2 regions of the Brevibacillus sp. BC25 genome follow, and region 2 is predicted to be linked to the other one. Evidence: riboswitches for the same ligand, from Rfam matches in the RefSeq annotation. Region 2 holds a riboswitch; the other holds the start of a gene.
The links. A riboswitch is a leader RNA that binds a small molecule or an ion and turns the genes downstream of it on or off. The one in region 2 is predicted to bind cobalamin.
Positions count from the first base shown of each region.

Region 1: another riboswitch for cobalamin. It lies ahead of nrdI (class Ib ribonucleoside-diphosphate reductase assembly flavoprotein NrdI); the one in region 2 lies ahead of PMI05_RS26110 (hypothetical protein).

Region 1 covers NZ_AKIX01000102.1:4,296-8,131, forward strand. The annotation lists gene PMI05_RS23290 (ACT domain-containing protein) at 1-449, shown strand, start outside; gene PMI05_RS23295 (alpha/beta hydrolase) at 481-1,302, opposite strand; cobalamin riboswitch at 1,473-1,673, shown strand; gene nrdI (class Ib ribonucleoside-diphosphate reductase assembly flavoprotein NrdI) at 1,834-2,193, shown strand; gene nrdE (class 1b ribonucleoside-diphosphate reductase subunit alpha) at 2,180-3,836, shown strand, end outside.
Region 2 covers NZ_AKIX01000117.1:117,154-120,989, reverse strand. The annotation lists gene PMI05_RS26120 (cyclase family protein) at 1-613, shown strand, start outside; gene PMI05_RS26115 (DinB family protein) at 725-1,240, shown strand; cobalamin riboswitch at 1,485-1,690, shown strand; gene PMI05_RS26110 (hypothetical protein) at 1,712-1,981, shown strand; SAM riboswitch class I at 2,076-2,182, shown strand; SAM riboswitch class I at 2,249-2,359, shown strand; gene PMI05_RS26105 (homoserine dehydrogenase) at 2,446-3,711, shown strand; gene PMI05_RS26100 (CapA family protein) at 3,774-3,836, opposite strand, start outside.

The DNA of each region.
Region 1 (3,836 bases), on a different contig from region 2:
CGGGTGCACAATTAAGTATTCTTGCTCATGAAAATAAAGAGGGAATCGCAACGCTGTTAGTGGAAGGACTCGGGACGAAGGTTTCTGTCCAAAACAGCTCCGGCGAATATGCGAATCATTTGGCGATTTTGCGTGTAGGAGCGAACAAGTACACCTTCGCGCAAGATTGGAGAGAAGTGTACATCAGTGAAATCAATTACTGCGCGTGTCGCATACCTCCGGGGGCACATGGATTGTTGGTTCGCCATATCGATTATCCAGGCGTGATTTATGATGTCTCACGAAAACTGGCCGAACATCAAATCAATGTTTCCAAGTTGAATGTATCGCGCGAGCAAAAAGGGAAGAATGCCCTGCTTATCTCTGTGACTGATGAAGAGATTACACCGACGATTGTATCTGCCATCGAAGAGCTACCCCAAATCACCAAAGTGTTATCTCTACAGTAAACGAGTCATGATAAACAAAAACTGCCCGTTTTTAGCGGGCAGTTTTTTTCGTAGCGAATTTGAGTCCTTGGTTAATTAAGGCTGGCAAGACGGACGAATGATTTTCGTCAGCAAATTCTTTAAAGGAAGCCTTGATCTGACCTTTGCCCATGGAGGACAATCGTTCGATCATCGCCAGGGCTTTTTCTTTGACCAAGAATCGCCCATCGTTTTCCAACTCTCCGATGGTGAGAAGCGCATGGACGTCGAGCTCCTCTGTCAGCAGGCCCGGCAATTGACTCTCCTTCGCAAGCAGCACATTCTCATTCCAGTGGATCGAGGGACTGCCAGCTATATACCGCTGAAAAGCGTGTGGTCTCGACAAAAGTACATGCAAGACAAACAAGCCACCTAGCGAATGTCCAAAAATCGCTTGCTGCGTCCGATCGACGGGGAAGTCTTTTTCGATGCTAGGCTTGAGCTCCTCCTCCAAAAAGGTCAGGAACTGTTCTGCTCCCCCCATCTGAGGCCAGTCGGCTCCTTTTGGGTTGCCAGGAAGCTCCGAGACAGGAACCTCATACGTGTAATCAAAGAAACGGGCAGGATGGTACGGACCGTCCGTTGGATACCCAATCCCGACGACGATAGCAGGATACACGCCAGTTCGTTCAGGACCGCGTGACTGTATCCGTATCGCTTCGGTCATAGTTGCAAATACAGAGTTGCCATCTAGCAAATATATGACGGGAAAGCCTGATTCCGGAGGGGGATCGGCAGGTATACTTACGAAAATATGATAGTCCCGCTCTTGATAAGTCATGATTTTACTGAAAGAACGAGGAATGACGACAGGTTGATAGTCGGTGCTTTTCATGAGGGCTACTCTCCAATCTCTCCAAGGCTAACCAACACGCACAAAATCTATTATATGAACGAGAACCAGAGATTGGCAATAGCCGAAAAAGGAGAATAGTTAGTTTTCGAAAAGAGCCCATACTGAGCTTGACTCCTACGATATATTGAGGTAAAGTAAGTTTTACCAACTACATATTGATGCGGTAAGGTGTTTACCAGCCAGATTTGGTAGACTTAATAGGGAAGTCGGTGAGAATCCGACGCGGTCCCGCCACTGTAATGAGAGAGTTCCATTTGCGAAAGAATGCCACTGATCATGACCGATCGGGAAGGTGCAAATGGAGCGATGATCCAAAAGCCAGGAGACCTGCCTAACCGCTTGCACTGTTTAACCTACGGGAGATAGGGAAGTGTTCGAGCGCTCAATTCGCATTTGCGAATTGCTAGATGGAAGTCATCACGCGCATTCGGCATGTAAACGTCGGATGCGCTTTTACTTTGGCTAAATAACATACATACAGAGTAAAAATAGCAGGATAGGATGAGGGACATGCTAATCGCTTTTGATTCAAAAACAGGAAACGTCCGAAGATTCGTCAACAAAATTAATTTGCCACATGTGGAAATTAATCAAGAAATGGTGCTGGACGAGCCGTTCATTTTGATAACATACACGACGGGATTCGGACAAGTGCCGGAGAAGGTGGCGACGTTCCTGAAGCGAAATCATGTCAATCTGCGCGGAGTATCCGCCAGCGGCAACCGCAACTGGGGAACCAGCTTTGCTAAAAGCGCGGATACGATCGCGAGCCTATATGGCGTTCCGGTGATTTCTAAATTTGAACTGTCCGGTACCGGCCGTGACGTGGAACAATTTACGAGTGGGGTGGCAGCAATTGCGGCATATTGAATTGAACAACGAACTGATGCAGCGTGGCAACGACGGATTTTATCAACTGGAAAAGGATCGGGAAGCGGTTGCGGTCTTCATGGAAGAAGTGCAGTCCAACACGATGACTTTTGGCAGTGTCAAAGAACGCATGGACTATTTGATCGAGAATGACTTCTATGAAAACGTCTATGAAACATACACTGTTGAGCAGGTCGATGAAGTTTTCCGTTTGGCCTATGACGCTGATTTTCAATTTGCTTCGTACATGGCTATCTCCAAATTTTATAAAGATTACGCCTTGAAAACGAACGATAAATCGATGTACTTGGAGCAGTATCCAGACCGGGTGGCCGTAGTGGCACTGTCCCTTGGACAAGGTGACTTTGAGCTAGCCAAGCGTTTAACTGTCTCTATGATGGATCAACGCTTGCAGCCGGCGACCCCAACCTTCCTGAATGCAGGCAAAAGCCGCCGTGGAGAAATGGTCTCCTGCTTCTTGCTCGAAATGGATGATGCACTGAACTCCATCAACTTTATTTTGGGAACTTGTATGCAGCTATCCAAAATTGGCGGCGGTGTAGCTGTGAACCTGTCCAAGCTTCGCGGACGAGGAGAGCCGATCAAAGGCGTCGAGGGCGCAGCAAAAGGTGTTATGCCCGTTCTCAAGCTGTTGGAAGATGCGTTTTCCTACGCGGATCAAATGGGGCAACGCAAAGGCTCAGGAGCAGCGTACTACAACATCTTCGGCTGGGATATCAACGAGTTTCTCGATTGCAAAAAGATCAATGCGGATGAAAAAGCACGCATCAAAACGTTGTCCATCGGCCTGATCGTACCAAACGTTTTCTACAAGCTAGCTGAGGAAAACAAGCCATTGACTGTGTTTGCTCCGTACTCCGTGTACAAAGAATACGGCGTGCATCTGGATGATATGGACCTCGATGATATGTACGAGGAGCTCTTGGCAAACGATCGCATCAAGAAAAAGACCGTCATGAGCGCACGCGAGATGTTGACCAAAATCGCGATGATTCAAATGGAATCGGGCTATCCTTACATCATGAACAAAACGAATGCGAACAACAACCATGCGCTGAAAGATCTTGGTTCAGTGAAAATGTCCAACCTGTGCACGGAAATCTTCCAGTTGCAGGAGACTTCGACGATTAGTAATTACGGAGAGATGGATATCATCCGTCGAGACATTAGCTGCAATCTGGCATCGCTCAATATCGTCAACGTGATGGAGCGCAAAATGATCCGTGAATCCGTCCACGAAGGAATCGAAGCCATTACAGCCGTGAGTGACATGACGCGTGTAGAAAACGCTCCAGGCGTTCAAAAGGCAAACCGTGAGCTGCACTCCGTAGGGCTCGGTGCGATGAACCTGAACGGCTATCTGGCAAAGAACAGAATCGCTTACGAGAGTGAAGAAGCGAAGGATTTCGCTCGTACGTTTTTCATGATGATGAACTTCTACTCCTTGGAAAAAAGCATGGAAATTGCCAAGGAAACAGGCAAGACCTTCTTGGGCTTTGAACAATCGGAATATGCAAAAGGCACTTATTTTAACAAGTACTTGACGAACGATTACAGCCCGCGGACGGAAAAAGCAAAGCTTCTCTTTGAAGGAATGCACATTCCGACGCCAGAGGATTGGG
Region 2 (3,836 bases):
TGATGTAACTGCCACCGTGTACGAAGGAATGACGGTGTATAAAAACAAGCCGGAAAAGCAGCCGAAAATACGTACCGCTACGAATGGCTATGTAACAGAATCGAGAATCGACATGGACCTTCATTCTGGTACCCATGTAGATGCTCCCCTGCACATGGTGAATGCTGGCGATACATTTGAGAGTATTTCCTTGGAAAAGCTAGTGGGCAATTGCAAGGTTCTCGATCTCACAGCGGTAGAAGACAGGATCACTCGCTCCGACTTGGAGTGCTTCGATCTTGTGCGAGGAGATTTTGTCCTATTTAAAACGAAAAACTCTTTTGAAGAGGCGTTCTCTTTTGAATTCATCTTTCTGTCTGAAGAAGGAGCAGAATATTTAAGTGAGCTGGGTGTGCGGGGCATTGGTACCGATGCACTTGGAATCGAACGCGCCCAGGAAGGACACCCCACACATAAAAAGCTGTTTGCAGCGGGAGTCATTGTCGTGGAAGGCTTGCGGCTAGCTGAGGTCCCGCCAGGCGAGTATTTTCTGGTAGCTGCACCACTCAAGCTGATCGGCACGGATGCAGCCCCGGCAAGGGTCCTATTGTTTGAAGGATTACATAGCGTATAATGGTGACTGTCACCCGCCTGTGAAGATCAGGCGGGTGCTTTCGTATTGGAATGGGGATGCATGGTGGTATAATTTGTCTATCCAAAATGAATGACGAGGAGTGGGAAATACATGCTCAGACGACCAGACCGCGATGAATACGCTGCTTATTTTGACTATTATATTGGGCTTGTACCTGAGGGGGAGCTGCAAACGACCCTCACACAACAAGGTGAGAAGCAAGTCGCGTTATTTTCGTCACTAGCGCCCGAGCAAATGGATTATCGGTATGCACCAGGTAAATGGACGGTAAAAGAGGTTTTGGGTCATCTCGTCGATACAGAACGCATCATGAGCTATCGCTTGCTGAGAATCGCGAGAGGAGATCAGACACCCCTCGTCGGTTTTGATGAGAATGCTTTTGTAGAACACGGGTGTTTTCAGCTAAGAGACCTCTCTGATTTATTGGAAGAGTATAAGGCTGTTCGGGCTTCCACCATCGCGCAGGTGCGAGGAATCTCTCCAGAAGCGTGGTTGCGTACAGGACTTGCCAACGGAAACAAGCTATCTGCAAGGACGTTGGCCTATGTGATTGCTGGACATGAAGCTCACCATACTACCATTTTGAAAGATCGGTATTTGGGGTAGCTCAGAGCCTCTCCTTGTTTGTCGGCAACAGCTGGACGAATATTTTTCCGGCAAGAGACAGTCCTTTTCTGTTCCCCTGTGGATGAAAGGGACAGACTTTCAGAAAACAGTCATAGGAGCAAACGGGAGTTTAACAGGCTATTCGGGTGGCTTGTGGCGAAAGGAATGGCTACTAGCCCACGAACAATGTTCGCAAAACAAGGAAAAATAAGGTAAAATTTGAGTGGAGTAGTGAGAAAAGACAATTTCATAGGTGGAAACAGGTTCCTTAGGGCGTACCAATTCGCCAAAAGGATAATAGGGAAGCTCGGTGCAAATCCGACACGGTCCCGCCACTGTAAGAGGGGAGTCAGCGTCCAACAAGCCACTGGTCTATCAATATAGACGGGGAAGGCGACGCTAGATGATGAACCCAAAGTCAGGAGACCTGCCTGTTTCGACAACACTGATAGACCTACGGGAGATAGGGAGGTGTTAGAGATGGCTTGCGAAAAACAGCGAGTGGACAAGTACGCCCCTCCTTTTCTGGCATTTTCTAACGATCGTCACGGTCGAGTAGAAAATGCTCTTTTTATTTTGGGCAGGATAAAAGAAGAGGAGGGTGTGCGAATGCAACTTTTTATTTGCCAATGGTGCGGATATGTCGAGGAAAAAGAGCTGCCTGAAGAATGCCAGGAGGGCGTGCTTCATTGCACTTGCTGCAGTATGGAAGAGGTAGAAAGCCTGTTCACCTACACCTGAAAGCCTGACCAAATCAGCTTGCAATCAGAAAAGAAAGAATTTTGTTGACGCTTGCCTTGGAATTTCTTAGAATAAAGCTCAACAGCATAATTAGTTCTTATCCAGAGAGGTGGAGGGTCTGGCCCGATGAAGCCCGGCAACCGTTGCATATTGCGACAAGGTGCCAATTCCTGCGAGACGTTTCGTCTCGAAAGATAAGAAGCGGGTTACTCCATCAGTAGATGAACCTTCTTCTTAGCGAAGAAGGTTTTTTTCAATTTCATATTTTCTTTATCCAGAGAGGTGGAGGGACTGGCCCGATGAAGCCCGGCAACCGTCACGCATGTTTGTGACAAGGTGCCAATTCCTGCAGGACATATACGTCCTGGGAGATAAGGAGGGGGAGCAGTAGCTGCTAACAAGCCTTCTTCTTATCGAAGATGGCTTTTCTTTTTATCTAAAATTCGGGGTATGGGGTGGTCAGGATGAGTGCAGAAGTGGTACGCGTGGGATTATTGGGATTGGGAACAGTGGGTGGAGGCGTAATCAAAACGATCCGTTCGCAGCAGGAGAAGCTGGCTTCTCGTCTGGGTAAACGAATTGAGATCGTCAAGGCATTGGTGCGTGATTCGGAAAAAGAGCGGGCGGTTCATATCGACCCGGCATTACTGACAACAGACTTTGAGGATGTATTACGCAGCGATGTGGATATCGTGGTGGAAGTCATGGGCGGTGTAGAACCTACCTATGACTACGTCCGTGCTTTGATCGAAAAGGGCTGCCATGTGGTAACTGCCAACAAAGAACTCCTGGCGAAAAAAGGAACGGAGCTAGTCGATTTGGCAAATCAGCATCAAGTGCACCTTGCCTATGAAGCGAGTGTGGCAGGGGGCATCCCGATTTTGAGCGTGCTCCGGCAGTTCCTACGGACGAACGATATTCAAGGCGTTCGCGGTATTCTTAACGGAACAACGAACTTCATTTTGACGAAAATGGAGACAGAGCAGCTCTCTTACCAGGAGGTGCTCAAGCAAGCGCAGGAGCTGGGCTATGCGGAAGCGGACCCTCGTTCCGATGTAGAAGGCTTTGATGCTATGTACAAGTTGTATATCTTGGCACAGCTTGTTTACGGAGAATCGCTGCCTTTAGCAGATGTTGTTCGCAAAGGAATTGCAGATTTGTCTGCAGGTCACATTCGGATTGCGAGCGAGCTGGGGTACCGGATCAAGCTGATTGCGCAGGCCTATCAAGCTGAGAAAGGAATTCGCCTATCAGTTGAACCAACCATGCTTTCGCTGAGCCATCCGTTGGCGCAAATCCACGACGCGTTTAATGCTGTCCAGCTATCCGGCAACATCGTGGGAGACTTGTTGTTTACAGGAAGAGGGGCAGGAGAGCTCCCTACAGCAAGTGCAGTCGTGGAGGATTTGGCCTATTTATTGACACAGCCATTCACACCGCATCCTACTTGGAAAGAAAAAACGGCTGACAAAGCTGGAGCCACGGTGGACTCGGTAGAACACGTCCTATGTTACCTTGAGGGCTCATGTCATACTGCTACGCCAGATCGTGTCCTGCATTTCCTTCAGCAGGCAGGAGTCAACGTGCATAAACTAAAAGTCCAATTCGACTTGGGAGGCGTCTTGCGCGCAGGTTTGATCGTAACAGGAATCAGTGAAGAGCACGAGTCCCTATTGAAAAATGATTTCGGTTTAGAAGTGCGCTGCTTCCCCATTATCGAATCTGCGTAAGTAAGAGGAATCATAAGAAGAAAAGCCGTATTTCTAGTTACCTGGAAACACGGCTTCTTTTGTCAGGGGGCAGTCTCCACCGCTTTTGCACGCGGCTGTATACGCCCGTCACTTTGTATGTCGAC